2 regions of the Streptacidiphilus sp. MAP5-3 genome follow, and region 2 is predicted to be linked to the other one. Evidence: riboswitches for the same ligand, from Rfam matches in the RefSeq annotation. Region 2 holds a riboswitch; the other holds the start of a gene.
The links. Region 2 has a riboswitch for S-adenosylmethionine ahead of ABH928_RS11090 (aminotransferase class V-fold PLP-dependent enzyme). Riboswitches for the same ligand answer to the same signal wherever they lie in the genome.
Positions count from the first base shown of each region.

Region 1: it holds a riboswitch for S-adenosylmethionine, as region 2 does, so the genes downstream of both, thrC (threonine synthase) here and ABH928_RS11090 (aminotransferase class V-fold PLP-dependent enzyme) in region 2, are expected to answer to the same signal.

Region 1 covers NZ_JBGCCL010000001.1:790,052-805,828, forward strand. Annotated here, with positions in the region: gene ABH928_RS03505 (AAA family ATPase) at 1-789, shown strand, start outside; gene ABH928_RS03510 (copper homeostasis protein CutC) at 855-1,559, opposite strand; gene ABH928_RS03515 (hypothetical protein) at 1,757-2,527, shown strand; gene ABH928_RS03520 (YcxB family protein) at 2,547-3,008, shown strand; gene ABH928_RS03525 (DUF4031 domain-containing protein) at 3,028-3,297, opposite strand; gene ABH928_RS03530 (hypothetical protein) at 3,294-3,650, opposite strand; gene groL (chaperonin GroEL) at 3,920-5,542, opposite strand; gene ABH928_RS03540 (cold-shock protein) at 5,887-6,090, opposite strand; gene ABH928_RS03545 (MoaD/ThiS family protein) at 6,487-6,765, opposite strand; gene thrC (threonine synthase) at 6,762-8,036, opposite strand; SAM riboswitch class I at 8,057-8,205, opposite strand; gene ABH928_RS03555 (glucosyl-3-phosphoglycerate synthase) at 8,435-9,457, shown strand; gene ABH928_RS03560 (trehalose-6-phosphate synthase) at 9,459-10,952, shown strand; gene otsB (trehalose-phosphatase) at 10,972-11,820, shown strand; gene ABH928_RS03570 (DUF3263 domain-containing protein) at 11,840-12,070, opposite strand; gene ABH928_RS03575 (cupin domain-containing protein) at 12,231-12,575, shown strand; gene ABH928_RS03580 (carbohydrate ABC transporter permease) at 12,650-13,534, opposite strand; gene ABH928_RS03585 (carbohydrate ABC transporter permease) at 13,536-14,510, opposite strand; gene ABH928_RS03590 (extracellular solute-binding protein) at 14,683-15,777, opposite strand, start outside.
Region 2 covers NZ_JBGCCL010000005.1:213,259-229,035, reverse strand. Annotated here, with positions in the region: gene ctaD (cytochrome c oxidase subunit I) at 1-1,276, shown strand, start outside; gene ABH928_RS11135 (cytochrome c oxidase subunit 4) at 1,273-1,671, shown strand; gene ABH928_RS11130 (Ig-like domain-containing protein) at 1,864-3,297, shown strand; gene ABH928_RS11125 (MFS transporter) at 3,395-5,350, shown strand; gene ABH928_RS11120 (cytochrome bc complex cytochrome b subunit) at 5,467-7,131, opposite strand; gene ABH928_RS11115 (Rieske 2Fe-2S domain-containing protein) at 7,128-8,195, opposite strand; gene ABH928_RS11110 (c-type cytochrome) at 8,192-8,995, opposite strand; gene ABH928_RS11105 (heme-copper oxidase subunit III) at 9,065-9,685, opposite strand; gene ABH928_RS11100 (hypothetical protein) at 10,066-10,482, shown strand; gene trpD (anthranilate phosphoribosyltransferase) at 10,653-11,732, shown strand; SAM riboswitch class IV at 11,860-11,992, shown strand; gene ABH928_RS11090 (aminotransferase class V-fold PLP-dependent enzyme) at 12,119-13,507, shown strand; gene ABH928_RS11085 (Lrp/AsnC family transcriptional regulator) at 13,532-13,813, opposite strand; gene ABH928_RS11080 (rhomboid family intramembrane serine protease) at 13,851-14,702, opposite strand; gene ABH928_RS11075 (hypothetical protein) at 14,842-15,111, shown strand; gene ABH928_RS11070 (NYN domain-containing protein) at 15,243-15,777, shown strand, end outside.

The sequences.
Region 1 (15,777 bases), on a different contig from region 2:
GTCGACGAGGCCCGCGACCTGGTGGAGCGGACCTCCTCGCTCGGGCACGTCGTGCTGGACGAGGCGCAGGACCTCTCCCCGATGCAGTACCGCGCGGTCGGCCGCCGCTGCACCACGGGCTCGGCGACGGTCCTCGGCGACATCGCCCAGGGCACGACGCCCTGGTCCACGGACACCTGGGCGACCGCCCTGCATCACCTGGGCAAGCCCGGTTCCCGGGTCGAGGAGCTCACCATGGGCTTCCGCGTCCCGGGCGAGGTGATCGACTACGCGTCGCGCCTGCTGCCCTCGATCGCCCCCGACCTGGCGCCGGCCTCCTCGATCCGCGAGAACGCGGGAGCACTGACGATCCGTCACATCGACGGTACGTCCGCACCGGAGGACACGCAGGCACTCGACACCGCCTCCGCCCTGGCCCCCGCGACGCCCCCGGCACTGACCGACGCCGTGGTGACGGCGTGCCTCACCGCGCTGGAGAACGAGGGCTCGACCGGCCTGATCGCCGCGGACGCACGCATCCCGGCGCTGGGCGCGGCGCTGACGGCGGCCGGCCTGCCGTACCTGGAGCCCGGCACGGAGACGTCCGCGGCGGCGCGGCTCACGCTGGTGCCTGCTTCGCTGGCCAAGGGCCTGGAGTACGACTACGTGGTCCTCGACGAACCCGCCGCGATCGTCGACGGCGAGGCCGACCTCCGCACGGGCCTGCGGCGGCTGTACGTCTGCCTCACCCGCGCCGTCTCCGGCCTGGACGTCCTCCACGCCCGGCCGTTGCCGGAGGCGCTGGTCTAGCCGGTGAGCAGACGGGGGTGCACTTCCCAGGGGCGCGGGGCGCCCCCCGGGTAGTGCACCCCCCGTTACGCCGCCAGGACGTCCGCGTCCAGGAGGCGGCGCCACTGTTGGACGCGGCCGGTGTCGAGCGGGCTGTCCCAGCCCGCGACGCGGACCATGCCGCCGACGTGGAACCCGTCGATGCCGAGCGCGCGCAGGCGCCCGACGTGCTCGCTGCGGAGGCCGCCGCCGACGAGGATCCTCGGCGCGTAACCGGGCTCGCCCGCGCGGGTGATCTCCTCACCGAGAACGTTCAGCCCGGAGGACACACCCTCCGGGGAGCCCGCCGTGAGGACCGTGTCCAGGCCAGGGAGGCCGTCGATCGCGGCGCGGACCGCGTCGCGGGACACCGCGTTGTCCAGCGCGCGGTGGAAGGTCCAGCGGCAGCCGGGGATCGCGTCGAGCACGGTCCGCACCGCGGCGAGGTCGACCGCGCCCTCCGCGGTCAGGAAGCCCAGGACGAACTCCTCCGCGCCCTCCGCACGCAGCGCCTGCGCCCGCGCGCAGAGCGCGTCGAGGTCGCGGACACGGAAGCCCGCGCCGTCACGGAGCATGACGCGAAGCGGGACGTGCACCGCCGCCCGGATACGGGCGAACTCCGCGATGTCCGGCGTCAGCCCGTCAGCCGCCATGTCCGAGGCCAGCTCCAGCCGGTCCGCACCCCCCGCGGCAGCCGCGACGGCGTCCTCCGCGGTGGTCGCGATGACCTCGAAGATCGCCCGATCACTCATGTGCAGCCTCTCTGCTCCGCTCTCGACGCGCGACCGTCGCGGACGGCCGTGCGACCACCGTGCAACCGCCGTACGGGCACGGCCAAGCATCCCAACAGGTCTAGTCCAATACACCCTAGATCCTCGCAGGCACCCGACGCATCCCTCATCCGGCCGCACCCCAGCGGATCAGGGGCTGTCGGGACCACAATGGCTGTATGCCAGAGCCGTCGCATGCCAACCCCCACCCCGCCGCCCGACGTTCCGGTCCGCAACCGGGACCACGGGGCCAGGCGGCGCAGCCGGGCACGCCGCCGGGCGGGCAGCAGAGCGCCGCGCACCCGGACCAGGCGCTCGCCGACGCCCTGCTGGCCCGCTGGACCGCGCTCTTCGCCGCCCCCGAGGCGGAGCCGTACGGCGAGCAGCTGCTGCGCCGCTGGTCGGAGCCGCAGCGCCGGTACCACACGGTGCGCCACCTGGCCGCGACGCTCTCCGTGATCGACCGGCTCGCCGGGCACGCGGAGGACGCCGACCTGGTCCGCGCGGCCGCCTGGTTCCACGACGCGATCTACGCCCCGGACCGCAGCGAGAACGAGGAGCGCAGCGCGCGCCTCGCCGAGCGCGTTCTGCCCGAGCTGGGTGTCTCCGACGAGGCCGTCACCGAGGTCGCCCGCCTGGTGCGGCTGACCGCCGCCCACGACCCCGCCCCCGGCGACCACAACGGCGAGGTCCTCTGCGACGCCGACCTCGCGGTGCTGGGCTCCCCGCCGCAGATCTACGCGGGCTATGCGGCCGCGGTGCGGGCGGAGTACGCGTTCGTGCCGGACGAGGACTTCCGCAACGGCCGCGCGGACGTGCTGGAACGGCTGCTGGCACTGCCCTCGCTCTACCGGACCCAGCTCGCCCGCTCCGCCTACGCGGAGCGGGCTGCCATGAACATGCGTACCGAGCTTGCACGTCTGCGCGATAGGGTGCCGCCCGTCACTTGAGTCGATCCGGGTGGGGCACATGGACATAGAGGCCGACTTCGCCTATGCGCGCGGCGAGCTGCGCAGCCGCTGGCTGCGGACCCGCGCGTGGATCAACCTCCTGTGGCTGCTCTGCGGACTCGCCGGGCTGGTCATCGCCCTCGCCTCGCACCCCGCGTCCGTGTCGCACCTGGCGCTTCTTGCGATCTCAGTCATGCTGCTCTCGGTGCACGGCCAGATCGTCGGCCACAAGCTCCGCTCGCTCACCACCAGCAACGAGATGTCCCTGCGCTTCACCGATGCCGGGCTGAGCTGGCGCAACCAGTTCGTCTCGCACCAGATCCGCTGGCCGGCGGTGCGCCGGGTCCGGCGTACGGGCGGCTGGCTGGTCTTCGAGGGCACCCGCAGCGTCGGCGACGTCGCCTTCCCGGCACGTGCGCTGAGCGAGGTCCAGATCGAGGAGCTGATCCAGTGGCTGACAGCCCAGAAGCTCATGCGCTGAGCTCGCTGACGCGCTGACCTCAGGCGCGCGGCGCGCGCCGCTTCGGGCGGCGCAGGCCCGCACCGGTCAGCCGGGCCACGATCTCCCGGCTCCGCACCGGCACGGCGCCGAGGCCGAGCGCGGCCTCGTAGAGGCGCTCGGGGACGTCGTAGTGGTCCCCGTCGAAGCCCCGCTCCGGCACGCCGAGCCGCCGGGCAAAGGCGTGCAGCTCGTCGAAGGACCGGTCCGACACCAGGTGCGACCAGAGCCGCCCGTGGCCGGGCCAGGTCGGGGGGTCGATCAGGATCACGGGGTGAGCTCTCCGACCGGCGCGACCACCACGCCCTCCTTGCCGCAGACCCAGTGCGGGTCCGGACCGAGCTCGGGCTCGACGGAGAGCGCGTGCGGATCCCCCTCGGCCGCGCACACCTGGCAGAGCGGCCAGCGCCCCCACCCCTCCAGCAGCCTGTCCTGAACGTCCTGGGCGACCAGGCCCAACACGTAGTCCACCCCGTCCGGCCACTGCTCCACCCACCAGCGCCGCTGCGCGATCGCATCCTCCAGCAGCGAGACGACTGCGGCGTCGGCGACGTCCCGTGCGCTCAGATCCCGCAGCAGGGCGCTGCGCGCGGCGTGCAGGGAGGTTTCCAGGGCGTTCTCCATCACTCCAGTGTCTCCTTTCCTCGCGACGGGACGTTGCACCTATCCAGGGGCGCGGGGAACTGCGCGACAAGCCACCCGTGCAGGTAGAGCCCCGACCTCACAGGGCCATCCGTATATCAGTGGTTTCTCGCGTAGTTCCCCGCGCCCCTGGACAGTGCAACGTCCCCATCTGCAAAAGACGTCCCCATCTGCAAAAAGTCGGAAGGCGACCCACCCCCGTGAGGGGTGAGCCGCCTTCCGTGGGGCTCAGAACATCCGATCCGTCAGGATCAGAAGTCCATGTCACCGCCCGGCATGCCGCCGCCGGCCGGGGCCGCGGCCTTCTCCGGCTTGTCGGCGATGACGGCCTCGGTGGTGAGGAAGAGCGCGGCGATGGACGCCGCGTTCTGCAGCGCGGAGCGCGTCACCTTCGCCGGGTCAATGATGCCCTCGGCGATCAGGTCGACGTACTCGTTGGTGGCGGCGTTCAGGCCGTGACCGGCGGGGAGGTTGCGCACCTTCTCCACCACGACACCGCCCTCGAGGCCGGCGTTGGTCGCGATCTGCTTGATCGGGGCCTCGAGCGCGACGCGCACGATGTTGGCACCGGTCGCCTCGTCGCCGTCCAGCTCGAGCTTGTCGAACGCGACACCGGCCTGGAGCAGGGCCACGCCACCACCGGCGACGATGCCCTCCTCGACCGCGGCCTTGGCGTTGCGGACGGCGTCCTCGATGCGGTGCTTGCGCTCCTTGAGCTCGACCTCGGTGGCCGCGCCCGCCTTGATGACGGCGACGCCACCGGCCAGCTTGGCCAGGCGCTCCTGCAGCTTCTCGCGGTCGTAGTCCGAGTCGCTGTTCTCGATCTCGGCGCGGATCTGGGCCACGCGGCCCGCGACCTGGTCGCTCTCGCCGGCGCCGTCCACGATGGTGGTCTCGTCCTTGGTGACGACGACCTTGCGGGCGCGGCCGAGCAGCTCGAGACCGGCGGACTCCAGCTTGAGGCCGACCTCCTCGGAGATGACCTGGCCACCGGTGAGGATGGCGATGTCGCCGAGCATGGCCTTGCGACGGTCACCGAAGCCCGGGGCCTTGACGGCGACGGACTTGAAGGTGCCGCGGATCTTGTTGACGACCAGGGTGGAGAGCGCCTCGCCCTCGACGTCCTCGGCGATGATCAGCAGCGGCTTGCCGGACTGCATGACCTTCTCGAGGAGCGGGAGCAGGTCCTTGATCGAACCGATCTTGGAGTTGGCGATGAGGATGTAGGGGTCCTCGAAGACCGTCTCCATGCGCTCCAGATCGGTGGCGAAGTACGCCGAGATGAAGCCCTTGTCGAAGCGCATACCCTCAGTGAGCTCGAGCTCCAGACCGAAGGTCTGGGACTCCTCGACGGTGATGACGCCTTCCTTGCCGACCTTGTCCATGGCCTCGGCGATCAGCTCGCCGATCTGGGTGTCGGCGGCGGAGATGGAGGCGGTGGAGGCGATCTGCTCCTTGGTCTCCACGTCCTTGGCCTGCTCGAGCAGCTGGGCGGAGACGGCCTCGACGGCCTTCTCGATGCCGCGCTTCAGAGCCATCGGGTTGGCGCCGGCGGCGACGTTGCGCAGACCCTCGCGGACGAGAGCCTGGGCCAGCACGGTGGCGGTGGTGGTGCCGTCACCCGCGACGTCGTCGGTCTTCTTGGCGACCTCCTTGACGAGCTCGGCGCCGATCTTCTCGTACGGGTCCTCGAGCTCGATCTCCTTGGCGATCGAGACACCGTCGTTGGTGATCGTGGGAGCGCCCCACTTCTTCTCCAGAACGACGTTGCGGCCCTTGGGGCCGAGCGTGACCTTGACGGCGTCGGCGAGCTGGTTCATACCGCGCTCGAGGCCGCGACGGGCCTCCTCGTCGAACGCAATGATCTTGGCCATGGAAGCGGTCCTCCTGGACAGACTGGCTGCTTCGGACCGCGCCTGCGCCCGCGACGGACGGCTCCGGCCTTCGGCGGTTCCGTCCCGCCTCGCCCGGGGCCTCACCGACCCGGCCCGTTGTCACTCTCTACCTCAGAGTGCTAACGCCAATGATTAGCACTCGACCCCTCCGAGTGCAAGCAGCCGGGGGGCTGCGGACACGGCCGCGGACACGTCGAAGGGCCCCTGTCCCATGGCGGGACAGGGGCCCTTCGGAAGACCTGCGTGGATGCATCGTTTCGTCTGGAACGAGCTCTGCGGGTCCTGATCAGTCAGCGATCGCTGCCGATGTCAGCAGGTGGCGGTCAGACGAGAACCTTGACCATGTCGGCCTGCGGGCCCTTCTGGCCCTGCGAGATCTCGAACTCCACCCGCTGGCCCTCTTCGAGCGACCGGTACCCGTCCATCTGGATCGCGCTGTAGTGGACGAACACGTCCGCACCACCGTCGACCGCGATGAAGCCGTATCCCTTCTCCGCGTTGAACCACTTGACGGTGCCCTGAGCCATTCCGAACTCCCCTATTACTGGCCCTTTCACGGTCCGCACACCGCGAACCGGGCCGGGTCCGAGACGCTGCGGGCTGCAGGCGCCGGGCTCGACCGACGCTGAATGTATCCACTCCGATGCCCTGAGCAACAGAGCATTCGACCGAGAATTCTGGGACCGCATTAAGAGACATAACGCGCAATGTCCGGCAAAGGGGAGCAATTCGGGCCGGACATACCAGGGCGCTTCCGACATATCGCCGGACGATAAAGAATCGGTCAACCGTCTCGCAGGACGGGACAAGCGCGGTACAGGAGCACTCTACTCCTCTTAAACCGCTGGAAATGACAGAGCCGGAGCCACCCCGGTGCGAGGTGCTCCGACTCGTCGGTACGACTGAGGCGATCCCGTCGGCTCTCAGCAGCCGCCGGCGACCGCGGGGATGATCGAGACGCCCGCGCCGTCCGGCGTGGCCGTCTCCAGGCCCTCGGCGAAGCGCACGTCGTCCTCGTTGACGTAGACGTTGACGAAGCGGCGCAGCTTGCCGCTGTCGTCCAGGAGGCGGGCGGAGATGCCCGTGTGGTTGGCCTCCAGATCCTTGATCACCTCGGCCAGGGTGGAGCCCTCGACCGTCACCTCGGCCTTGCCGTCGGTGTAGGTGCGCAGGATGGTGGGGATGCGGACGGTGACGCTCATGCGAGGCCTGCCTCTCGGAACGAGTCAAGGGTGGGGCGGATGACGGCGGTCGGGCGGGCGGCGTCCGCCACGGCCTCCAGGGTCTTCAGGCCGTCGCCGGTGTTGAGCACGACGGTCTCGGCGGCCGGGTCCAGCAGACCGTTCTCGATCAGCTTGCGCAGCACGCCGACGGTGACGCCACCCGCCGTCTCGGCGAAGATGCCCTCGGTGCGGGCCAGCAGCCGGATCGCGTCGACCACCTGCTCGTCGTTGACGTCCTCCACCGCACCACCGGTGCGGCGGACGATGTCGAGCACGTAGATGCCGTCGGCCGGGTTGCCGATGGCCAGCGACTTGGCGATGGTGTCCGGCTTCTGCGGGCGGACCACGTCGTGCCCGGCCTTGAAGGCCGCGGAGACCGGGGAGCAGCCCTCGGCCTGGGCGCCGAAGATCTTGTAGGGCTTGTCCTCGACCAGGCCGAGGGCGATCAGCTCCTTGAGGCCCTTGTCGATCTTCGTCAGCTGCGAACCGGACGCGATCGGGATGACCAGCTGGTCCGGGATCCGCCAGCCGAGCTGCTCGCAGATCTCGTAGGCCAGCGTCTTGGAGCCCTCGCCGTAGTACGGACGCAGGTTGACGTTGACGAAGCCCCAGCCCTCGCCGATCGGGTCGCCGATCAGCTCGGAGCAGAAGCGGTTCACATCGTCGTAGTTGCCGTTGATGCCGACGACGTCGCCGCCGTAGATCGCGGCCATGACGACCTTGCCCGCCTCCAGGTCGTGCGGGATGAAGACACAGGCACGCAGACCGGTGCGGGCGGCGGCGGCCGTCACGGCGCCGGCCAGGTTGCCGGTGGAGGAGCAGGAGAGCGTGGTGAAGCCGAAGGTGCGGGCGGCCTCGACGGCGATGGCCACGACCCGGTCCTTGAAGGAGTGGGTCGGGTTGCCGGAGTCGTCCTTGACGTACAGGGAGCCGGTGACGCCGAGCTCACGGGCCAGGTTGTTCGCCTTGACCAGCTTGGTCAGGCCCGGGTTCAGGCTCGGGCGCTCCGCGACGTCCGGGGAGACCGGCAGCAGCGGGGCGTAGCGCCAGATGTTGTTCGGGCCGTTCTCGATCTGCTTGCGCAGGCCCTCCGGGTCCCCGGCGGGAAGCTCGTAGGCGACCTCGAGCGGGCCGAAACACTCGGCGCAGGCGAAGTCGGGGGCGAGGGGGGTGCGTGCGCCGCACTCGCGACAGGAAAGGGCGACGGCGGGGCCGAAGGCGTCGGCGGCGATACTGCTGGAAAGGGCCATGATGGCGAGAACCTCTTCTCTCCTCATCTTCCCCGGGGCGCGTCTCGCCACGGGACGGAATTGGCACCTTCCCGACCGGGGGGCCGCAGCGCGCGTGGGCTGCGGCCAACCTGGCAGGGGGGTTGCCGGGACTTCAACGGGCCGTTCCCTCAGTCCCTCTGGATGAGCGCTATGGCGTCGCACGTCCGAGCGCGGCGCATTTGTCCGGAGGCGGACCCCAATGTGCGGTCGGCTCGCCTCGTCCTCAAGACTGTAACCGAAGGCCCACCCAGCGCTCAGTGCCGTCCGAGACGCGAGACGACCGCGGCGCCCGGAGCGGGCGGCGAAGAGTTCGGGAGAGCCTTGCGGTAACGAGTGTCCTCAGGAGTGCCCGAGGAGCGTCGAGGAGAGGGAGTCCCGTGCTGGACCAGGTCGAGGAATGGCTGCGCCGCCGTTCGTGGAGCGCGGCCGACCGGCCCCTGCCCGACCTGCTGGCCGCCAAGCGGCACAGCGGGGCGACGGTCAGCGTGGTGCTGCCCGCGCTCGACGAGGAGGAGACCGTCGGCGAGATCGTCACCGCGATCCGCCGGGACCTGGTCGAGGCGGTGCCGCTGGTCGACGAGCTGGTCGTGGTCGACTCCGGCTCGGTCGACCGGACCGCGCACGAGGCCGAGGCCGCGGGGGCGCGGGTGATCCATCGCGACGACATCCTGCCCCGGCTGCCCGCGGGCCCGGGCAAGGGCGAGGTGCTGTGGCGGTCGCTGCTGGTCACCGAGGGCGACATCGTCTGCTTCGTCGACTCGGACCTGCGCGCCTTCGACTCCACCTTCGTCTCCGGGATCATCGGCCCGCTGCTGACCGATCCGGAGGTCTCGCTGGTCAAGGCGATGTACGACCGGCCCTTCGACACCGAGGCCGGCTCCATACCCGCGGGCGGCGGCCGGGTCACCGAGCTCGTCGCCCGCCCGCTGCTCAACCTGCACTGGCCGCTGCTGGCCGGCTTCGTCCAGCCGCTCGGCGGCGAGTACGCGGCACGCCGCTCGCTGCTGGAGCAGCTCCCCTTCCCGACCGGCTACGGCGTCGAACTGGGCCTGCTCGTCGACGCGTTGGAGCTGGTCGGGCTGGACGCGCTGGGCCAGGTCGACGTCGGCGTGCGGCACCACCGGCACCAGGACGCGCAGGCCCTCGGCCGGATGGCGGCGACGATCTACCGCACGGCGCTGGACCGGCTCAAGGCGCCGGAGGAGCTGGTCGCGCCGTCCGGCTCGGACACCCCGCAGCTGGTCCAGTTCACCCGGACGCCGAACGGGTTCACGCCGAGCAGCACCGAGGTGACGCTGGTGGAAAGGCCCCCGGTCGCGAGCGTGCCGGAGTACCGCGAGCGCGCTGCGGCAGGCCGGTCCGCAGGTTTGCCCGCACCCGTCCTAGGCAAGGGTGACTGACATGGCTCCAACGACTACCCCCGGTTCCGGCTCCGCACATGGCTCCGCAGGCTCCGCCCCTCGACGCACCGCACCGATCGTCCTGGCCTCGAACCGCGGCCCGGTCTCGTTCTCGGTCGAGGACGACGGGACGCTGACCCCGCGCAGAGGCGGCGGCGGGCTGGTCTCCGGCCTGTCCGCGATCGGCACCGAGCAGGAGAGCGTCTGGGTCTGCGCGGCGCTGTCGGAGGGCGACCGGGCGGCAGCCCGGCAGGGCCTGACCGACCCCGACGTGCACATGCTGGACATAGACCCCGGCACCTTCACCCGGGCGTACAACGGCATCGCCAACTCGACCCTCTGGTTCGTCCACCACCTCCTCTACGACACGCCGACCAAGCCCGTCTTCGGCGCGAGCTTCCGCCGCGAGTGGGCCTCCTACGAGGCGTACAACCGCGCCTTTGCTGACGCGCTGGCGGCCTGCGCGGAGCCCGGTGCGGCGGTACTGGTCCAGGACTACCACCTGTCACTGACACCGCGGCTGCTGCGCGAGCTCCGTCCCGACGTGCGGATCGGCCACTTCTCGCACACGCCCTGGGCTCCGCCGGACTACTACCGGCTGCTGCCGGACGACGTCGGCGCCGACGTGCTGCGCGGCATCCTGGGCGCGGACCGGGCAGGCTTTCTGACGGAGCGTTGGGCGCGGTCCTTCGCGGCCTGCTGCGAGGCGGTGCTGGGCGCGGAGGTGGCGGATCTCCCGGCGGACTCCGACGGGCTGCTGGCCGTCACCCACGAGGGCCGGACCACCGTCCTCGGCGTGCACCCGCTGGGCGCGGACGCGGGCTTCCTCCGCGAGCGCGCCCACCGCTCCGACGTGGACGCCCGCTTGGCCACGCTGCGCGAGCAGGTCGGCGACCGTCGGACCGTCGTCCGGGTGGACCGCACCGAGCTGAGCAAGAACATCGTCCGCGGCCTGCTCGCCTACCAGCACCTGCTGCGCACCCGGCCGGAGTGGATCGACCGGGTCGTCCACATCGCCTTCGCCTACCCCTCCCGCCACGACCTGCCGGAGTACCGCGAGTACACGGCGGCGGTGCTGCGGACCGCGCAGGAGATCAACGACGAGTTCGGCACGCCGAGTTGGCAGCCGGTGATCCTGCACGTCAACGACGACTTCCCGCGTTCGCTGGCCGCCTACCGGCTGGCGGACGTCGCGTTGGTCAACCCGATCAGGGACGGCATGAACCTGGTCGCCAAGGAGATCCCGGTCGTCTCGGACCGGGGCGTGGCGCTGGTGCTCTCCCGCGAGGCCGGAGCCTTCGCGGAGCTGGGCGAGGACGCGATCACGGTCAACCCGTACGACGTCATCGCCACGGCGGACGCGCTCGCCGCGGCGCTGGTGATGCCGGAGGAGGAACGCGCCTCCCGCAGCAAGCGCCTGGCCGAGGCCGGCACGGCACTGCCGCCCACGGAATGGTTTCTGCAGCAGCTGCACGCCCTGACGGGCGGTCGTTAGCACCGTTATGGTCGTAGCCATGGGCATTCCCGAGCCGAGCACCCCCGCCGGAGCAGCCGGGCTCGCCGCGCTGCTCGCCACGCCCCGTCGCGCCGTCGTCGCCCTCGACTTCGACGGGACGTTGGCGCCGATCGTCGCCGATCCCGACCAGGCGCGCGCGCACCCGGACGCCGTCCCCGCGCTGACGCGCCTCGCACCGCTGGTCGACGCGATCGTGGTGGTCACCGGCAGACCGGCGGGCGTCGCCGTCCGGCACGGCGGCTTCGCCGGGGTCACCGGGCTGGAGAACCTGACCGTGCTCGGCCACTACGGCGCGGAGCGCTGGGACGCGCGGTCCGGCGAGGTGCACGCCCCCGCGGTACACCCGGGCATCGCGGCCGTCCGCGCCGAACTGCCCGGTTTCCTGGACTCCGAGGGCGCCTGGCAGGGCATCTGGATCGAGGACAAGGGCCGCGCCGTCGCCGTCCACACCCGCCGTGCCGACGACCCGGAGGCGGCCTTCGCGGCGCTCGACGCACCGCTGCGCGGCCTGGCGGCCCGGCACGGGCTGGTGGTCGAGCCGGGCCGGATGGTGCTGGAGCTGCGTCCACCGGGCGTGGACAAGGGCGTCGCGCTGACCGACTTCCTCACCGAGCGACGGGCCGGATCCGTCCTCTACGCGGGCGACGACCTGGGCGACATCGCGGCGTTCGACGCCGTGGAGAAGCTGCGTGCCGGCGGCCTGCCCGGCGTCCTCGCCTACAGCGCACCGACGACGGGCGAACCGCCGCTGGCGGCGATCGCGGACCGGGCGGACCTGGTCGTGCCGGGCCCGGCGGGCGTTACCGCCCTGCTCGCCGCCCTGGCGGACACGCTTGCCGAGCAGTAACGACTCGAGTCGTAAGGGCTCAGCGACGCTGCCGCTTCTGCTCCCGGATCCGGCGCAGGCGGTTGACCAGCACCGGGTCGAAGGCGAGTGCGGCCTCGCGGTCCAGCAGTGAGTTGAGCAGTTGGGTGTAGCGGGTGGGTGAGTACCCGAGCTCCTCGCGGATCGCGGCGTCCTTGGCGCCGCGGCTCCGCCAGGCGCGCGCCTCGAAGCGCAGCAGTGCCCGATCGTGCTCGTCCAGCTCGTCGCCCACTGCCTGCCACCCTCCCCACCGCGTCTCTGTCGTGCCGCAGCCCAGCCTTGTCCCGGCCGTCCGCCGGGTCGGGACGACCATACGACTTGTCATTCTGCCGGTTACCTCTGACGCAGGTTGCTCCTCCCCCGGGCCACCCACGCGGGCTACGGTCGGCGGCATGACCAGTTTCGCCGTGCACATCGCCGACACCGAGCTTGAGCCGGACCCGCTCGACCCCAGCCAGATCGTCTCCGGCACCCCGGAGGTGTCCGGCAAGGTGCTGTGGGAGTCCGAGGACGGCAGGCAGCTCCGCGGCATCTGGCAGATCACCCCGGGCGTCGTCACCGACACCGAGGCCAACGAGCTCTTCGTGGTCGTCTCCGGCCGCGCCACCATCGCGGTCACGGGCGGCCCGACCTTCGACGTCGGCCCGGGCGACGCCTGCGTCCTGCGCGAGGGCGACGAGACCACCTGGACCGTGCACGAGACGCTGCGCAAGGCGTACCACATCACCCTGCCGTAGCTGACACTCCGTCAGGAGACGGGAGAGGGGGCGGCCGCGCACCACGCGCAACCGCCCCCTCTGCGTTGCTACGGCTACTTCACCGCGCCCGCCGTCAGGCCGGAGGCGACCTTGCCCTCGATCAGGGCGAACAGGATGATCACCGGGATGGTGGCGATCACCGAACCGGCGAAGAGGTGCTGCCAGTCCACGTTGTACTCGCCGACGAAGTTGGAGATCTTGACGGTCAGCGTGCGCGGGCCGCTCTGGGTGGTCAGGGTGAGCGCGACGATGAACTCGTTCCATGCCGCGATGAAGGTGAAGATCAGCGCCGTGACGATGCCGGGCGCGGCCAGCGGCATGATGACGCGGAACATCGCGCCGATCCGGCTGCAGCCGTCGACGATCGCGGCCTCCTCGATCTCCTTGGGGATCGCGCTGAAGTAGGCGTTCAGGATCCACACCGCGAAGGCCATGTTGAAGCCCGCGTTGACCAGGATCAGCGACCAGATCGAGTCGATCATGTTGAACTGGACGAACTGCTGGTAGATGCCGACGATCATCGCGGTCGGCTGGAACATCTGCGTGATCAGCACCAGCAGCAGGAAGATCCACTTGCCGCGGAAGTTGCGCCGGGCGGTGTAGTACGCGGCCGGGATCGCGACCAGCAGCACCAGCACCGTCGCCCCGCCCGCGATCTCCAGGCTGGTGGCGAGGCTGCTGCCGAGGCCGGTGGACCAGATGTTGAGGAAGCTGGCCAGCGTCGGATGGGACGGCAGCAGGTTGCGGTCGTGGAGTTCGCTGCCCGGACGGACCGCGGTGACGACCATCTCGATGTAGGGCAGCAGGAAGAAGAGCCCGATCAGGTACGCGCCGCCGGCCAGGCAGACGGTGCGCAGCTTCGGCAACCGGCGCGGGGAGCCGGACTTGTTCGCCCTGCGGGCCGCGGAGGCCGGGGCGGGGGCGGTAACGGTCGTCATGTCAGTCCTCCGCGGAGTTCCACTTGGACGCCCGCAGGAAGAGCAGGACGATCACGATGATGAAGCCGAAGTTGACCACCGACATCGCCGCTGCCTCGCCGATGCTGGTCTGCTGGGTGTTGAACATGAACAACGTGGAGGTGGAGGTCTCGTTGCCGGGGCCGCCGCCCGTCATCTCGTAGATGATCGGGAAGGAGTTGAAGACGTTCATGATGTTGATCAGCGCGGCCACCAGCAGCGCCGGACGCAGCAGCGGCAGCGTGATCGACCAGTAGGTGCGCACCACCCCCGCGCCGTCGAGGCGGGCTGCCTCGTAGACGTCGTCCGGGATCGCCTGCAGGCCCGCCAGCAGCGCGTAGGTGGTGAACGGCACCGAGACGAAGACCGCGACGAAGATCTCCCAGCTGAACCCCGCGGTCTGACTGGCAAGCCAGTTGACGCTGTTGTAGTTCTTCATGAAGCCCAGGTCGTGCAGCAGCACCAGGATGGTGCCGTTGCTCGGGTTGAGCATCCACTTGAAGACGATGGAGGTCATCACCACCGAGGCGGCCCACGGCGCGATCAGCGCCCAGCGGGCGACCCGGCGGCCCGGGAACTCCTTGTTGAACATCTGGGCGACACCCAGCGAGATCAGGACGGTCAGCGCGACCACCGTGACGACCCAGACACCGGTGCGGATCAGCACGCCGGGCAGGTCCTGCTCGGCGAAGAGCCGGGAGAAGTTCGACCAGTCCGCACTGCCCTGGTCGAAGCCCATGGAGTCGTACTTCTGACGTGAGGTCAGGAACATCGAGACCACCGGCCAGATCACCACGAAGAGGATCAGCGCGGTGGCCGGGGCGATCCACGGCAGGGGCGCCAGCGCCCGCAGCACGCGGCGGCCCGCGCCACGCCTGGGGCCGGAGGGCCGGGGGCGGTCATCGCTCCCGGGTGCCGACTCCAGCAGGCCGGCCTGGGCCTGGGTCGATTGCGTCATGGTCTGCTCCATGGCATACGCGCCGACGGGCCGGTCGGTGGGGTGCACCCACCGACCGGCCGCCGACAGTGCGGACTACCGGATTTCGGGACTTCCGGGGCTTCCGGGGCTTACAGGCTTACGGGGCTTGCAGGGTTAAGGGGGGCTTGCCGACTTACGGGGCCTGCCGGGCTTACTGGTTGCTGGTCGCGAAGGTCTGCAGGCCGTTCAGGACCGAGGCCGCGTTGTCGGAGGCGGCGGTGCCCAGGGTCTGCTTGAGCTTGGCCAGCACCGTGTTCCAGTTGGTGTTGGACGGGTAGACCACCGAGTTCGGGACGTTCTTGAGGAAGCCCGCCGCGACCGGGTCCTCGCCGGACAGTGTCGCGGACGCCGAGGTGGTGGCCGGGAGCAGGTCGTACTCCTTGTCGAAGGAGATCTGGTTGGCGTCCGAGTAGACGAAGTCCAGGAACTCCTTGATCTGCGCGGCGTGCCCGCCCTGCTTGAACGCGACGACGTCGTCGTGCACGCCCAGGGTCTGCGTCAGCGGGGCGGTCTTGCCGGGCATCGGGACCACGCCGTAGTCGGACGTGGTCAGCTTGCCGGTCTTGACGATGTCCGGGAGCATCGCGCCGGAGCCGCCGACCATGCCGACCTGGCCGGCCGAGAAGGCGTCCCACATCTGCTGGCGGTTGGTGCTCGCCGGGCCGGGCTCGGTGTCGCCGGCCTTGACCAGCTGGTTCAGGAACTGGAAGGTCTGGATGTTGGCCGCGGAGTTGATGTCGTACTTGCCGGAGGAGTCGACGTAGCCGCCGCCGTTGCCCAGCATCCACAGGTAGGACTCGCCCTGGGCCTCCTCGGTGCCCAGCGGCAGGCCGTAGCCGATGTCGCCGCCGCCCAGGGCCTTGATCTTGGCGGCGTCGTTCTGGATGTCGGCCCAGGTCTGCGGCGGGGCGGCGATCTTCGCGGCGGCGAAGAGCTTCTTGTTGTAGAAGAGGCCGCGGGCGCTGGTGGTGAACGGGGCGCCGTAGGCGACGCCGTCGGTGCCGTCCTCCTGCTTGGCGAAGACCGGGATCAGGTTGCTGATCGTGCTGGAGGACATCACGTCGCTCAGCGGGTAGAGCAGGCCGTCGGCCGCGAACTGCTGCGGCGCGTCTCCCTCGAGGATGTCCGGGTACTGCTTGTCCTGGATCATCGTGGCCACCTGGGCCCAGTTGGTCCACGCGATGGTCTGCACATGGACGGTGATGTCCGGGTGGGACTTGTGAAAGGCAGCCGCGAGGTTCTGCCA
Region 2 (15,777 bases):
CGCGCCGCTCTCCGACGCGATCCACAGCCCCGGTGTCGGCGGCGACATGTGGATCATGGGTCTGGCGCTCTCGGGCTTCGGCACCATCCTCGGTTCGGTGAACTTCATCACCACCATCCTCTGCATGCGTGCCCCGGGCATGACCATGTTCCGGATGCCGATCTTCGTGTGGAACGTCCTGCTGACCGCTGTCCTGGTCCTGCTGGCCTTCCCGGTCCTGGCCGCTGCGCTGCTGGCGCTGGAGGCCGACCGCAAGTTCGGTGCGCACGTCTTCGACCCGGCCAACGGTGGTGCCATCCTCTGGCAACACTTGTTCTGGTTCTTCGGGCACCCAGAGGTGTACATCATCGCGCTGCCGTTCTTCGGCATCATCTCCGAGGTCGTGCCGGTCTTCTCGCGCAAGCCGATGTTCGGTTACCAGTCGCTGATCGCGGCCACCATCGCGATCGCCGGTCTGTCCGTGACCGTGTGGGCCCACCACATGTACGTCACCGGCGCGGTGCTGCTGCCGTTCTTCTCCTTCATGACGTTCCTGATCGCCGTTCCGACCGGCGTCAAGTTCTTCAACTGGATCGGCACCATGTGGCGGGGCTCGCTGAGCTTCGAGACCCCGATGCTGTGGACCATCGGCTTCCTGGTCACCTTCGTCTTCGGTGGTCTGACGGGTGTTCTGCTCGCCTCCCCGCCGATCGACTTCCACGTCTCGGACTCGTACTTCGTCGTCGCCCACTTCCACTACGTGGTCTTCGGCACCGTCGTCTTCGCGATGTTCGCGGGCTTCCACTTCTGGTGGCCCAAGATGACCGGCAAGATGCTGGACGAGCGTCTGGGCAAGATCTGCTTCTGGATGCTGTTCGTCGGCTTCCACACCACCTTCCTGGTGCAGCACTGGCTGGGCGCCGAGGGCATGCCGCGTCGTTACGCGACGTACCTGCCCACCGACGGCTTCACCACGCTGAACCTGATCTCGACCATCGGCTCCTTCATCCTGGGCGCGTCGATCCTGCCGTTCCTCTACAACGTCTGGAAGACCGCCAAGTACGGCAAGAAGGTCGAGGTCGACGACCCGTGGGGTTACGGCCGCTCGCTCGAGTGGGCGACCTCCTGCCCGCCGCCGCGGCACAACTTCCTCACGCTGCCCCGCATCCGTTCGGAATCCCCGGCGTTCGACCTGCACCACCCGGAGATCGCGGCGCAGGACTACCTGGAGAACCACGGCGAGGTGCCGGCCCATCTGCAGGCCGCACTGGAGAAGAAGGAGGCGGGTGACCGATGAAGGAACAGGGCAAGATCTTCGCCGGCTTCGCGGTCTTCGTTCTGGGCATGGCGATCTGGTACGGCATCTGGTCCAAGGACCCGACCGGTACCACCTGCCTCTTCCTGGCCTTCGGTCTGGGTTCGTTCATCGCCTTCTATCTGCTGTTCACCGCCAACCGCGTGGACACGGGCGCGAGCGACAACCCGCAGGCCGAGGTCTCGGACGACGCGGGTGTGCAGGGCTTCTTCAGCCCGCACAGCTGGCAGCCGCTGGCCCTGGGCCTCGGCGGCACGCTGGCCTTCCTGGGCGTCATCTTCGGCTGGTGGCTGATGATGTTCGCCATGCCGGTGATCCTCATGGGCATCTGGGGTTGGAGCTTCGAGTACTACCGCGGCGAGAACCAGACGCAGTGACCCACGTGGGGCAACACCGCTGACGGTTCGTCCGGCAGAGCGTGATGCAAGGGCCGAACACCCCGCCTTCGGGCGGAGTGTTCGGCCCTTCGTGTTACCCGGACCACTCCGGTGGGTCAGCGGAGCGGTGGAAAATGTCCTGATTTCCTACGATGTGACGGAGCGTCGAAATCTGGAAGAGGGTGGTACCGCATGAAGTCCGCGAAGTCGGTATGGGTGCGCAGTCTGCTCACCGGCGCGGTGCTGGCGACCCCGCTGGTCCTGACGGCCTGCAGCGGGGGAGGAGTCGAGCCGCCGGCCCAGGTGGACGCGGCCACGCTGGTCCAGGTCTCCCCGACGGCCGACGGCAGGACGGGCGTCGACCCGAACCTGCCCGTCGTCATCACCGCGAGGAACGGCGGCCGGCTGACCGACGTCACCGTCGTCGCCGACAACGGCCGCCATGTGGCGGGCACGCTGGCCGCGGACGGCCGCTCCTGGCGCTCCAGCGGCCCGCTGGCGATCGCTACGCACTACACGGTCCACGTGACCGCCGCGAACGGCGACGGACGCGGCAGCGTCCAGCGGGACTTCACCACCCTCAACTCCTCCGCGCTGCTCACCGCGACGATGACCCCGCGCGACCACGCGGTGTACGGCGTCGGGGAACCCATCGCCGTCGCGCTCAGCGCGCCGGTGCACGACCCGGCCGCGCGGAAGATCGTGGAGCGGGCGCTGACCGTGCGTTCCACGCCACAGGTGGTCGGCGGCTGGTACTGGGTGGACGACAAGACGCTGCATTTCCGTCCGCAGTCCTACTGGCCCGTGCACGCGACGATCGCGGCCGCCTTCGACCTCGGCGGCGCACGCGTCCAGAACGGCCTCTACGGGGGCGCTCCGGCCTCCGTGGCCTTCCGCACCGGGGACCGGATGCTCGCGGTCACCGACGCCGCCAGCGACTACCTGACGGTCTACAAGAACGGCCAGGAGATCCGCAGCATCCCGGTGACCACCGGAAAGCCCGGCTTCTCCACCCGCAACGGCATCAAGGTGGTCCTGGAGCAGTCGCAGGAGGTCTTCATGAACTCCTCGACCGTCGGCATCGCCGCGGACAGCTCCAACGCCTACCACCTGGACGTCTACTGGGACACCCGGGTCACCTGGAGCGGCGAGTTCGTGCACGCCGCGCCCTGGTCGGTCGGCTCCCAGGGCGTCGCCAACGTCAGCCACGGCTGCACGGGCATGAGCACCGGCAACGCCGAGTGGTTCTACAACGCCTTCCGGCGGGGGGACCTGGTCCAGGTGATCAACAGCGCGGGCCACCAGATGGAGCCGTTCGGCAACGGCTTCGGCGACTGGAACCTCAGCTGGTCCGCGTGGCAGCAGGGCACCGCGCTCGGCGGCCCGGTCCGCACCGCGCCGGTGACGGCGGCGGACCTCGCGGCGGCGAGCTCCTCGACGTCCACGACCACGGCGTCCACGACCACGGCCTCCACCACGGCCTCCACCACCACCGCGTCCACGACGGCGTCGACCACGGCGTCGACGACGGCGTCCGTTTCGGGCTCCGGCGCAGCGGGCGGTGACGCGACGCGGCAGGGCGGCGCAGGCGCGCTGACGGCGGGTTACCTCCGGCCGGGCACCTGAGGCCACGCACCCCTCCTTCGAAAACTCCTGCGAACACGGAGCGCCCCCTCCACAATGGGGTGCTGCGTGATCAGGGGAGTGATCGAGGGAGGGGTGCGTGGCAGGCAGAGAACTCGGCAGACGGTTGACGCTGCCGATCGTGCTGGTCGGAACGTTCATGGCGATCCTGGACGTCGCCATCGTCAATGTGGCGATCCCGTCCATCCGTTCCGGACTCGGCGCGGGGTTCGGCGCGGTGGAACTGGTGGTCTCCGGATACACCATCGCCTATGCGTCGCTGCTGGTGACGGGCGGGCGGCTCGGGGACATCCTGGGCCGCAAACGAATGTTCGTGCTGGGGTTGCTGGTCTTCACGGCCGCCTCGGCACTGTGCGGGGCGGCACCGGACATCCCGGTGCTGGTGCTGGCCCGGGTGTTGCAGGGCGTCGGCGGGGCGATGCTCTACCCGCAGGTGCTGGCCATCATCCAGACCACCTACACGGGCGCCGAACGCGGCAGGGCGCTGGGCGTCTTCGGCGCGGTGATCGGGATCGCGTCGATCGCCGGTCAGCTGATCGGGGGCGCGCTGCTGGCGCTGAACCTGTTCGGGTGGACCTGGCGGCCGGTCTTCCTGGTCAATGTACCCGTAGGGATCCTCGCGGCGGTGGCCGCCGTGGTGTGGCTGCCGGACGACCGGAGCGAGTCGCGGACGCGGCTGGACCTCGGCGGCGCCGGCCTGGTGACGGCGCTGCTGCTGCTGGTCAGCGTGCCGCTGTTGCTGGGCAGGGATGAGGGGTGGCCGCTCTGGCTGGTGCTGCTGCTGGTCGCGTCGCTGCCGGTGGGCTGGGTCTTCCTGCGGTTCGAGCGCGGCGTCGCGTCCCGTGGCGGGCAGCCGCTGGTACGGCTGGACCTCTTCCGGAACAGGGGATTCGCCGGCGGCGTGCCGATCGCGATCCTGTTCATGATGTCCTACGCGGGGTTCCTCTTCACCCTCGCCGTCTACCTGCAGACGGGGCTCGGCTTCTCTCCGCTGAAGTCGGCGCTGGTCTACACGCCGAGCGCGGTGGGGTTCTTCGCCGCCTCGCTGGTGGCGCCCCGACTGGTCCCGATGCTGGGGCGCCACGTCCTCGGCGCCGGCTACGTGCTGGCGGCGCTGGGTCTGTTCGGCACGGCCGCGACGGCGGCGGTCGCCGGGAGCTCGCTGACGGTCTGGTCACTGGCACCCACCATGCTGCTGACCGGCATCGGCCAGGGTTTCGGCATGAGCCCGCTGGTCGGCACCATTCTCTCCGGCGTGCCACCGCAGGACGCGGGCGGCGCGTCGGGCATCGTCACGACGTCGATGCAGACGGCGAACGTGCTGGGCGTCGCGCTCTTCGGGCTGCTCTTCTTCAGCCTCGTCGGTACGCAGCCGCCGGGCGCGGCGTACGCCACGGCGTTCGGCGAGCTGATGCCGATCAGCGCGGCGCTGCTGCTGGGCGCGGCCCTGCTGGTCCACCGGCTGCCGGTCAGCCCGGGACAGCCTGCGAACGCGCTGATCGAGCGCCTTCCGGGCTGGGCGGGCGGCTTCGCCTGGTCGATGTTCCTCGCCACCGGCGGCCGGGTCGGCCAGTCGTTCTTCGACGAGTTGCTCAGCCGCGTCCGCGGCCAGCGGCTCACCCGCACTGAGCAGGCACCGGAACGGCTGGGCGAGTTCCTCGCCTTCCACTACCGCGAGCACGAGTCGGCCGACACGGCCTGGCTCGCGTACCTCCAACGCGAGGCGCTGGCGTACGGGGACCGCACGATTCCGAAGGAGGACGAGCGCGAGCCGGTCATCCGCGCGCAGATTGCGGAGGTGACACGCCGCCAGGAAGCGGGTCTGATCGACCCGGAGCTGGACCCGGCCCTCTTCCGCCTGCTCTGCTTCGCCCTGGCGAGCTACCCGGCGCTGCTGCCGCAGATCACCCGGATGGCGACCGGACTCTCCCCCCACGACCCGGAGTTCGTCGCCCGCTGGGAGGGGTTCATCCGGAGGATAGGAACGGACCTGGAGTTGCAGGTGCCTCAGGGGCGCGGGGAACTGCGCGAGTAACCACCCGGTGCGGAGGTGGTCTGCCCGCTCGTGGCGGCAACAGCAAGGGCCCCCTCCCGACTTCGGGAGGGGGCCCTACCGCTGTGGCGGCGGCTTACTGCAGGTGCGCTGCGCGCTTAGTGGTGGCCGTGGCCGCTGGTGAGCTCGGCGTGCTCCTCGGCCGTCGGCTTCGCGATCTGGCTCTGCGGGCCGAAGTAGCCGTCGGAGAGCTTCGCGCGGAGCTTGGCGACGCGACCGACCTTGCGCTTGACGCCGTTCTCGTCGACCGCCGGGGGCAGCTCGGCCGGGGCGTTCTGCTCGTGGGCGGTGAGGCGGAACAGCTCGTCCTGCGGCAGCTGCGCGTGGACCTCGATGAACTCACCGTGGGGCAGGCGCTTGATCGTGCCGGTCTCGCGACCGTGCAGGATCTTGTCCCGGTCCGCGCGCTGCAGACCCATGCACCAACGCTTCGTCACGATGAACGCGATGACCGGGCCGACGAAGAACAGGATGCGGCAGGCCCAGGTGATCGAGTCGATCGACAGGTGCAGGTGGGTGGCGAACAGGTCGTTGCCGCCGCCGACCAGCAGGATGATGTACTCCACGATCCACGCGACGCCCAGACCGGTGCGGACCGGGGCGTTGCGCGGGCGGTCGAGGATGTGGTGCTCGCGCTTGTCACCGGTGATCCAACCCTCGATGAAGGGGTAGAGCGCGATGACGACGAACATCAGACCGAAGACCACGAGCGGGATGAAGACGCCCAGCACCAGGGTGTGACCCCAGGCCCGGATCTCCCAGCCCGGCATGATGCGGATCAGGCCCTCGGAGAAGCCCATGTACCAGTCCGGCTGGGCGTCGGTGGACACCTGGTCGGGGCGGTAGGGACCGTACGCCCAGATCGGGTTGACCGAGGCGATCGCCGAGACGAACGCGATGACACCGAAGACCAGGAAGAAGAAGCCACCGGCCTTGGCCATGTAGACCGGCATCAGCGGCATGCCGACGACGTTCTTCTCGGTGCGGCCGGGGCCCGCGAACTGGGTGTGCTTGTGGTAGAAGACCAGGATCAGGTGGGCCACCAGCAGGCCCAGCATGATGCCCGGGATCAGCAGCACGTGGATCGTGAAGAAGCGCGGGATGATGTCGTTGCCCGGGAACTGACCCCCGTACAGGAACATCGCCAGGTAGGAGCCGACGATCGGCACCGACAGGATCGCGCCCTCCATGAAGCGGATACCCGTACCGGACAGCAGGTCGTCCGGGAGCGAGTAGCCCATGAAGCCGTCGAACATGCCCAGGAAGAGCAGCAGGAAGCCGAACAGCCAGTTGATCTCACGCGGCTTGCGGAACGCGCCGGTGAAGAAGACGCGCATCATGTGCACCAGCATGGCCGCGACAAAGACGATCGCCGCCCAGTGGTGGATCTGACGGATCAGCAGACCGCCGCGCACGTCGAAGCTGATGTCCAGCGCCGACTCGTACGCCGCGGACATCTTGATGCCCTGCAGCGGCACGTACGAGCCGTGGTAGACGACCTCGGCCATGCTGGGCTGGAAGAACAGCGTCAGGTAGACGCCGGTCAGGATGATGATGATGAAGCTGTAGAGGCAGATCTCACCGAGCATGAAGGACCAGTGGTCCGGGAAGATCTTCCGCAGGTTGGACTTGGCCAGGTTGTAGATACCGAGGCGGCCGTCCGCCCAGTCTGCAGCCTTCTCGCCGAGGTGCTTCTGCTCGATGCCGGCCTCGCTGTGGCCGATCTGCTCCACGTGGGAGTCCTCGTGTGCGTGGGTACTCATTCGCTGCGCTCCCAGAAGCCGGGGCCGACGGGGGCGGTGAAGCCGTTGAGGGCCTCGAGGTTGCCAGTCGTGTCGATCCCGATCTGCAGCTGCGGCAGCGGGTGACCGGCCGGGCCGAAGATGACGCGGGCGCCGTCCGACAGGTCGAACGTCGACTGGTGGCACGGGCAGAGGACGTGGTGCGTCTGCTGCTCGTAGAGGCTGATCGGGCAACCGACGTGGGTGCAGATCTTGGAGAAGGCCAGCACGCCCTGGTAACCCATGGACGCCGACTTCTTGTCCTTGATGTCGGACGGCTGCATGCGAACCAGCATCAGCGCGTCCTTGGCGATGCGCTCCTGGAAGTCGTCGTCCGTCTCCGAGAGGTCGGACGGCATCGCGAAGGTCAGCGAACCGACCTGGACGTCGGAGGCCTGGATCGGTTCACCGGTGTTCATGTTCTTCAGGAGCATCCCGGCCTTCCAGCCGGTGGTCTCCAGCTTGTTCTCCGGCAGCGGGCCCAGGTCGCGGAAGAGCACGACCGCGGAGAGCGGGACCATCGCCATGGCGCCGATCATCGTGTTGCGGATCAGCTTGCGACGGCCGAAGCCCGACTCCTTGGAGCCCTGGCGGAAGTCCGAGAAGACCTGCTCGCGGACCGCCGGGGTGGCCTCGATCGGGTGACGCTCGGAGATGTGCTCCTCGTCCGACATCAGCGTGCGGGCCCAGTGGACCGCGCCGGCGCCGATGGCGAACAGCGACACGCCCAGCGAGACGCCGAGGGCGAAGTTCAGCGGGGCCACGTTGCCGATGGGCCAGATGTAGACGTGGTGCGTCGGCCCCGGCTTGAAGATGACATAGCTGGCGATGAAGGCCACGGTGGCCACCATCGACAGCATGAACCACATCGCGACCTGGCGCTCCGCACGGCGGGCGGCCTTCTCGTCGATGTCGGTGCGGCGGTGCTCGTGGGGCGGCAGGCCCGGGTCGGCGAAGTAACCGTCAGGTCCTACGACGGGTTCGCCGCCCTGGCCGTGCGAGGCCTCCGGCAGGTGTTCTTCAGACATGTTGTCCTGGCTCGTCATGACTTCTTGGCCTTGGGGGTGCGGGCAGCGACCCAGATCGCCACGCCGATCAGGGCGCCCAGCGCGAAGATCCAGCCGAAGAGACCCTCGGAAACCGGACCGATGGAGCCCAGCGTCATACCGCCGTAGCTCGGGTTGGAGTTGCTGTTCGTCGCGTGGGTGACGTAGGCGACGATGTCCTTCTTCTGCTGCTCCGGCATCGTGGAGTCAGGGAAGAGGGGCATGTTCTGCGGGCCGGTCAGCATGGCCTCGTAGATGTGCTTGTCGCTGACGCCCGCCAGCGGCGGTGCGTACTTGCCCTCGCTCAGTGCGCCACCGGCGCCCGCGAAGTTGTGGCACTGCGCGCAGTTGGTGCGGAACAGTTCGCCACCTGCCGCGACGTCACCACCGGTGTACTGGTCGGCGGAGGGGATCGCCGGGCCCGCGCCCAGCGTGCCGACGAAAGCGGCGAGCTGGTCGATCTGAGCCTGGTTGTAGATGACCTTCTTCGCGGGCACCTGGGGGCCGGGCTGCTGCGCGGGCATACGGCCGGTGCCGACCTGGAAGTCGACGGCCGCCTGGCCGACGCCCACCAGGGAGGGTCCGTCCTTGGTGCCTTGTCCTTCCAGACCGTGGCAGCTGGCACAGCCGACCTGGTACAGCCGCTTGCCCTCCTCGACCTGGAGGGACTGGCTGGCGTCGGCCGATGCGCTGCTCGTCGGCGCGAGCGCGGCATACAGCCCCCCGGTGAACGCCAGCGCGAAGATGAGGACGACGAGCGCTGCCAGCGGGTGGCGCCGTCGTGCGGAGAGCTTTTTCACGGATTAACCCCGGTGTGAGGATCTGGAGCGTCTTGGAGTCCGGTAGACCGTCAGGACGGTCCGGCCCTGCTACTTGATCAGATAGATGGTCGCGAAGAGGCCGATCCAGACCACGTCGACGAAGTGCCAGTAGTACGACACGACGATGGCCGCGGTCGCCTGCTCATGCGTGAAGCGCTTGGCCGCATAGGTGCGCCCGAGCACCAGCAGGAACGCGATCAGACCACCCGTCACGTGCATCCCGTGGAAGCCGGTGGTGAGGTAGAACACCGAGCCGTAGGGGGAGGACGACAGCGAAAGGCCGTCGTGCTTGACCAGCTCCGTGTACTCGTAGATCTGACCGCCGATGAACATCGAGCCCATGATGAAGGTCACGATGAACCAGGCCCGGAGCTTCTTCACGTCGCCGCGCTCGGCGGCGAAGACACCCATCTGGCAGGTGAACGAGGAGAGCACCAGGATCGTGGTGTTCGTTGCGGAGAAGGGAACGTTCAACGCCTGGTTCTGCGAGTGCCAGAAGGCGGTACCCGTCACCGAACGAAGCGTGAAGTACATCGCGAAGAGGGCCGCGAAGAACATCAGCTCGGAACTCAGCCAGACGATGGTTCCGACGCTGGTGAGGTTCGGCCGGTTGACCGAACCGTGTGCGTGCCCGGTTTCTACTGCAGTTGCTGTCGCCACGACCGACATTATGTCGGTCCCTTATTCCGCACTAACGCCGGGGGGTCATCCTCGGTGTGTCCGGGGTGTGACGTACCCTCCGACCTCGCCGATCTTCCTGTTCTCCCTCGAATGGCCTGCCCATTCGGCGCGTGTCGCGCTTGCGCGACGGGCCGTGGTGTCCCTCGAAGTAGTGAAGGGGATGGGGCTGTCCGGGCCGAGTCCGGCGGAAGACGACGCCTCGGCCGTCACGTTACGGGGGAGACCGTCGTTGTCCCGGTGTTGTGTTCACCCGGTGTTGTGGCGTGCGGGACACGAGTAGCATCCGGAGCGAGCACCCCGCAGTGGCCCCGATCACACTCACGTCGATTCACACTCGCGTCGATGACACCCGAGGGGGAGTACGAGCGATGGCACTGAACATCCTTGTCTACAGCGACGACCGGAACACCCGTGAGCAGGTGCGCCTGGCGCTCGGCAAGCGGCCGGACGCGGAGCTGCCGGAGCTCGCCTACTTCGAGTGCGCCACCGCGCCGGCGGTCGTGGCTGCGATGGACGCGCACAGCAAGGGCGCCAAGCGGGTCGACCTGCTGGTGCTGGACGGCGAGGCGGTGCCGCTGGGCGGCATGGGCCTGTGCCGCCAGCTGAAGGAGGAGATCTACCAGTGCCCGCCGGTGCTGGTGCTGATCGGCCGTCCGCAGGACTCCTGGCTCGCCACCTGGAGCCACGCCGACGCGGCGGTCCCGGCGCCGGTCGACCCGGTCGCGCTGGTGGAGACGGCGTGCGCGCTGCTACGCCCCGGGCACCGTCCGTCGCTGGCAAGCTGAGGCGCTGGCAAGCTGAGGCGTTGACGGGCTGAGGCGCCGACGCGGTGAGCTGCGGGCCAGGCTGAGAACGTACGTCTCGCCGCGTGAGATCTTGCGTCTTGCAGGGTGTGCCGCTCGATAGGCTGGGCCGGTCTGGCAGATCAGAACCCGGCCTTCGAGAGGCGACAGCCATGGTGCACTCCAATCCTGCGTTCGGCGGCGACGACCCCGCGCGGGTGCGCACCTGGCCGGACGTCCTGATGCCGCTGTTGTCGGGCGAGGACCTCTCCGCGGCGGACACCGCCTGGGCGATGGACCAGATCTTCTCCGGCGAGGCGACCCCGGCCCAGGTGGCCGGCTTCATGGTCGCGATGCGCGCCAAGGGCGAGACGGTGGAGGAGATCACCGGTCTGGTCGAGGCGATGTACGCGCACGCCACGGTGATCGAGGTCCCCGGCCCCGCCGTCGACATCGTCGGTACCGGCGGCGACCGGGCCAAGACCGTCAACATCTCCACCATGTCCGCGATCGTCGCGGCGGGCGCGGGCGCGCGGGTCGCCAAGCACGGCAACCGGGCCGCGTCCAGCGCGAGCGGCGCGACGGACGTGCTGGAGAAGCTGGGCGTCAACCTCGCCCTGACGCCGCGTCGGGTGGCGGAGGTCGCGGTGGAGACGGGCATCACCTACTGTCCGGCGCCGGTCTTTCACCCCTCCATGCGGCATGCCGCGACGGCGCGCGCGGAGCTGCGCGTCCCCACCTTCTTCAACCTGCTCGGCCCGCTGACCAATCCGGCCCGGGTGGGCGCGAACGCGGTCGGCTGCTTCGACCGGCGCATGGCCGGTCTGATCGCCGGCGTGCTGGCGCGCCGGGGCAACTCGTCGCTGGTCTTCCGCGGCGACGACGGCTTGGACGAGCTGACCATCACCACGACCTCGACCGTGTGGCGGGTGAGGGAAGGCGAGGTCGAGCAGTTCGTCTTCGACCCGCGTGAGGTCGGCATCTCCCTGGCCCCGATCGAGGCGCTGCGCGGCGCGGACGCGTCCTTCAACGCGGAGGTCGCCCGACGGGTGCTGGCGGGCGAGCGGAGCCCCGTCCGGGACGCGGTGGTGCTGAACAGCGCGTCGGCGCTGGTGGCGCTGGAGCAGGGCGGTTCCACCGCGCCGTTCGTGGAGCAGATGCGCTCCACGATGGAGCGGACCGCCGAGTCGATCGACTCGGGCGCGGCGGAGCGCAAGCTGGCCGAGTGGGCCAACGCGACCTCGAAGGGGTAGTTGCGGTACCTCCAGGGGCGCGGGGCTCTGCTGAAGTGCGGCTCCGCCGCGCCCCTGGACAGTGCAGCGTCCCATTATCTGAAACGCGCTTCGCCCACGGAGTGAACATCTGCCATACTCCCTGACAGGTCACGAGTGATAGCACGCGGCGTCAGCCGCTGAAGCCCCGGCTCGCTGTCCGGCAACCCTCCAACCGTGGTGGGGTGCCTCCGGGTGACGACCAGGCCTGTGGCGAGAACGCCGCCAGGCAAGCGCGGATCTCCCGAGGAGTGTTCTCGTGTCGAAGCGAATGCGGTAGAGGCTCTCAGCGCCTCCAACTCTCCGTTCCCTGCCCCGTAGCCCGGGGTTCGTTCGCATACCCATGTGCAACTTCCGGAGGTACCGCCATGTCTGTCGTCGCCCGTAATGTCACTATTTCTGAGCATGTGACTGTTTGCGCTCCGCTCGAGGTCCTCGGCCGGGACGTCGAGGTCCCGCTGGTCTCCGGCGAGAAGGTCACCTACGCCGCGCTCGACTACGCCGCCAGCGCGCCCGCGCTCCAGCGGGTCTGGGACGACGTCGCCGCGTACGCGCCGTACTACGGCAGCGTCCACCGGGGCGCGGGGTACCTCTCGCAGCTGTCCACGGACCTGTTCGAGCAGAGCCGGGCGACGGTCACGGACTTCCTCGACCTGCGTGAGGGCGACCAGGTCGTCTTCACCCGGGCCACCACCGACTCGCTCAACCTGCTGGCCGGCGCGCTGCCCGCCGGGACCCGCGTCTTCGCCTTCGAGACCGAGCACCACGCCTCGCTGCTGCCCTGGCCGGGACGTGGCCTGGAGGTCACCTACCTCCGCGCGCCGCGCTCGCCGGAGCAGGCCGTGGCCGCGCTGGACGAGGCGCTGCGCGCCGCAGGCGGGGGACCGAAGCTGGTGTGCGTCACGGGCGCGTCCAACGTGACGGGGGAGATCTGGCCGGTCCGGGAGCTGGCTGCCACCGCGCACGCCTACGGTGCGCGCATCGTGCTGGACGCCGCGCAGTTGGCGCCGCACCATCGGGTCTCGGTGCGCGAGCTGGACGTGGACTGGGTGGCCTTCTCCGGGCACAAGCTCTACGCGCCGTTCGGCGCAGGGGTGTTGGCGGGACGTGCCGACTGGCTCGACGACGCGCAGCCGTACCTCGCGGGCGGCGGCGCGAGCCGTACCGTGGCGCGGGAGGTGGACGGTTCCGTCGCCGTCGAGTGGCACCAGGGCCCGGCCCGGCACGAGGCGGGCTCGCCGAACGTGATCGGTGCCTACGCCGTCGCCTCGGCCTGCCGGGCGCTGACCGAGATCGGGTTCGACGCGCTTCAGGAGCGCGAGCAGCAGCTGATCGACCGGCTGCGGGCGGGCCTCGCGGAGGTGCCGCAGGTACGGGTGCTGACGCTCTTCGGGGAGGACCACCCGCGCGTGGGCGTGCTCTCCTTCGTGGTGCAGGGCTGGAACAGCTCGCACTTCGCCGCCGCGCTCTCCGCCGAGTACGGGATCGGCGTGCGCGACGGTCTGTTCTGCGCGCACCCGCTGGTGCGGACGCTTCTCGGGGGCGAGGAAGCCGCTCCCTCCCAGTGCGGCGCGCCGGAGGCGTCCCTGCCGGGGGAGCGCAGTCTGAACGCGATCCGGGTCAGCTTCGGCGCCGGCACGCCGGTCGAGCACGTGGACCGGTTCCTGCACGCCGTACGGGAGTTGGTGACCGACGGGGCGCAGTGGTCCTACCGCACCGAGGGCGGTCGCTGCGTGCCGGACACCCGTCGCGGCTGAACGGTACGGGAGACGAGGCGCGGCTCAGTCGTCGAGCCCGATGGCGAAGGCCGCGTCCAGGTCGTGGGAGGAGTAGGTGCGGAACGCCACGTGCGTCTCGGTGTGCGCGACGCCCGGAACCTTGTTGACCTGACCGGGGATCACGTCGGCCAGCTCCTCGTGCGCGCGCACCCGCACGACGGCGATCAGGTCCCAGCCGCCGGTGACCGAGTAGACCTCGGTGACGTTGTCCAGCGCCGCGATGCTCTCCGCGATCTCCGGGATCCGGTCGACGCTGGCCTTGATGAGGACAATGGCGGTGATCACGGAGTCTCCTGTCGCGCGGGATGCGGGCTCTCACATGCTAGTGCTGCGGCCGGACGCGCGACCCCGCGACCGCGTCCCTCCCCGCTGCCCGCTGCCCGCTGCGCCGCCCGCCGCGACGCCACAGCAGCCAGGCGAAGGCGAAGCCGCCGGCGAAGCCGATCAGGTGGGCGGCGTAGGCTACGCCCGGGACGGACGGGTCGGTGGCGCGGATGGAGAGCCACTGCACCAGGAACCAGAAGCCCAGCACCAGCCAGGCGGGGAACCGGAGCGGCAGGAAGAGCAGCAAGGGGATCAGACTGGTGATCCGTGCCCGGGGATAGAGACAGAGGTATGCCCCGAGTACGCCCGCGATCGCGCCCGACGCACCGACCAGGGTCTGCGTCGCGCCCGGGCTGCCCGCCTCGAAGAGGGCGTAGCCGTAGGTGGCCAGATAACCGAGTGCCACATAGAAGAGGAGAAAGGCCACCGGGCCGATCCGCTCCTCCACCATCGCGCCGAAGACGAAGAGGAAGAGCATGTTGCCCGCCAGGTGCAGCCAGCCGCCGTGGACGAACATGGCGGTGAGCACCGAGAGTGCCGGGACCTTGGGCAGGCCGGTGTCGGTCGGGCACCGGTGTGAGAGGTGCAGTCGGAGCACCGCGTTGTGGAGCAGCTCGGCCGGGACCACGCCCCAGCGGTGGTAGTACGCAGTCTCGGCACAGGCCCGGAGCGTGCCCGAGCCGTAGAGGGGGTCGAGGCCGGAGACCGGGCCGACCACGAAGACCAGGACGCAGAGCGCGATCAGTCCGTAGGTCGCGACCGGGACGAACGGCACCGGCCGGGGAACGCCGTCAGCAGTCGTCGGAGCCGCCGGGGGTGCCGGATCCGCCGGGGTCGCCATGGTCACCATGGACAAAGCATTCCTTCTCCGGACGAATCTGACACCCGTTCGTGGAGGCCTGTGGGGGACCGTGCCCGAGGGCAGCGCCCAGGCCATAGGGTTTACCGGACAGCTCGCTGACGCTGCCCGCCGACGAGAGGATCTCGCCATGGCCGTCCCGCTTCCCACCGAGGGAACCCGCTGGCGCTGCACCCTGTGCGGCAACCTGACCCGCTTCGACGTCACCCGCTCCTCACGGGTCGTCGAGTTCGTCCATCTGGACCTGGCCGGGGACCCCACCGTCGAGGAGCGCGAGGTGCTCAGCGAGACCGTCGAGTCGGTGCGCTGCCGCTGGTGCGACGCCGTCGACCAGATCGAGCTGGTGGACCGCCCCGGCGCCGAGGCCGAGGCCGCCGAGCAGGCCGCACGTCAGAAGTAGTCCGCCGTCGGGGGCGACCCCGAGACGGGCCGGGGACACGGCGGACGTGGCGGAGCGACAGGCGGGGGGCGTCGGCGGGGAGAATAGCGGTCCGGGCGGTACGTCCCCCGGAGCGGATCGGAGCGGATCAGGTGGAGCAGCCAGACCAGGCGTCGACGCCCGCGGAGGGCGGTGACCCCGCGCTGCCCGAGGGCGGCGAGGCGCTTGCGCGCCCGCTGCCGGAGGGCGTGCGGCGCCGGGTGGTCGGCATCGCCGCCGACGCGCTCGGCGGCCTCGCGGCGGGCGACCTGCCGATCCGGCTGCGTCCCTACGGGAAGTTCACCCGCGAAGCCCGCGTCAAGCGCGGGGCCACCGCGATCGCCGCCGCACTGGAGACCGACTCGCTGTTCCGCTCCCGGATCGCCGAGCGGCTCCGGCAGGGCCAGCCGGACCTGGTCGCCGCGCTGGAGGCCGGTACCGTCCCGGCCGCCGCCGACCCGCAGGACGTGGCCGCCGCCGCGTACCTGCTGCGCACCGCGGGCTGGACCCGGATCGTGGAGGGCGTCGGCGAGGAGGTCGAGCGCGCCGAACACGAGGGCGCCGCAGCGGAGTCGGCCCGGCTGGCCGAGAAGCTCCAGGACGAGCTCGTCGCCCTGCGCGCCGCCGCCCGTACGGAAGCCGAGCGGG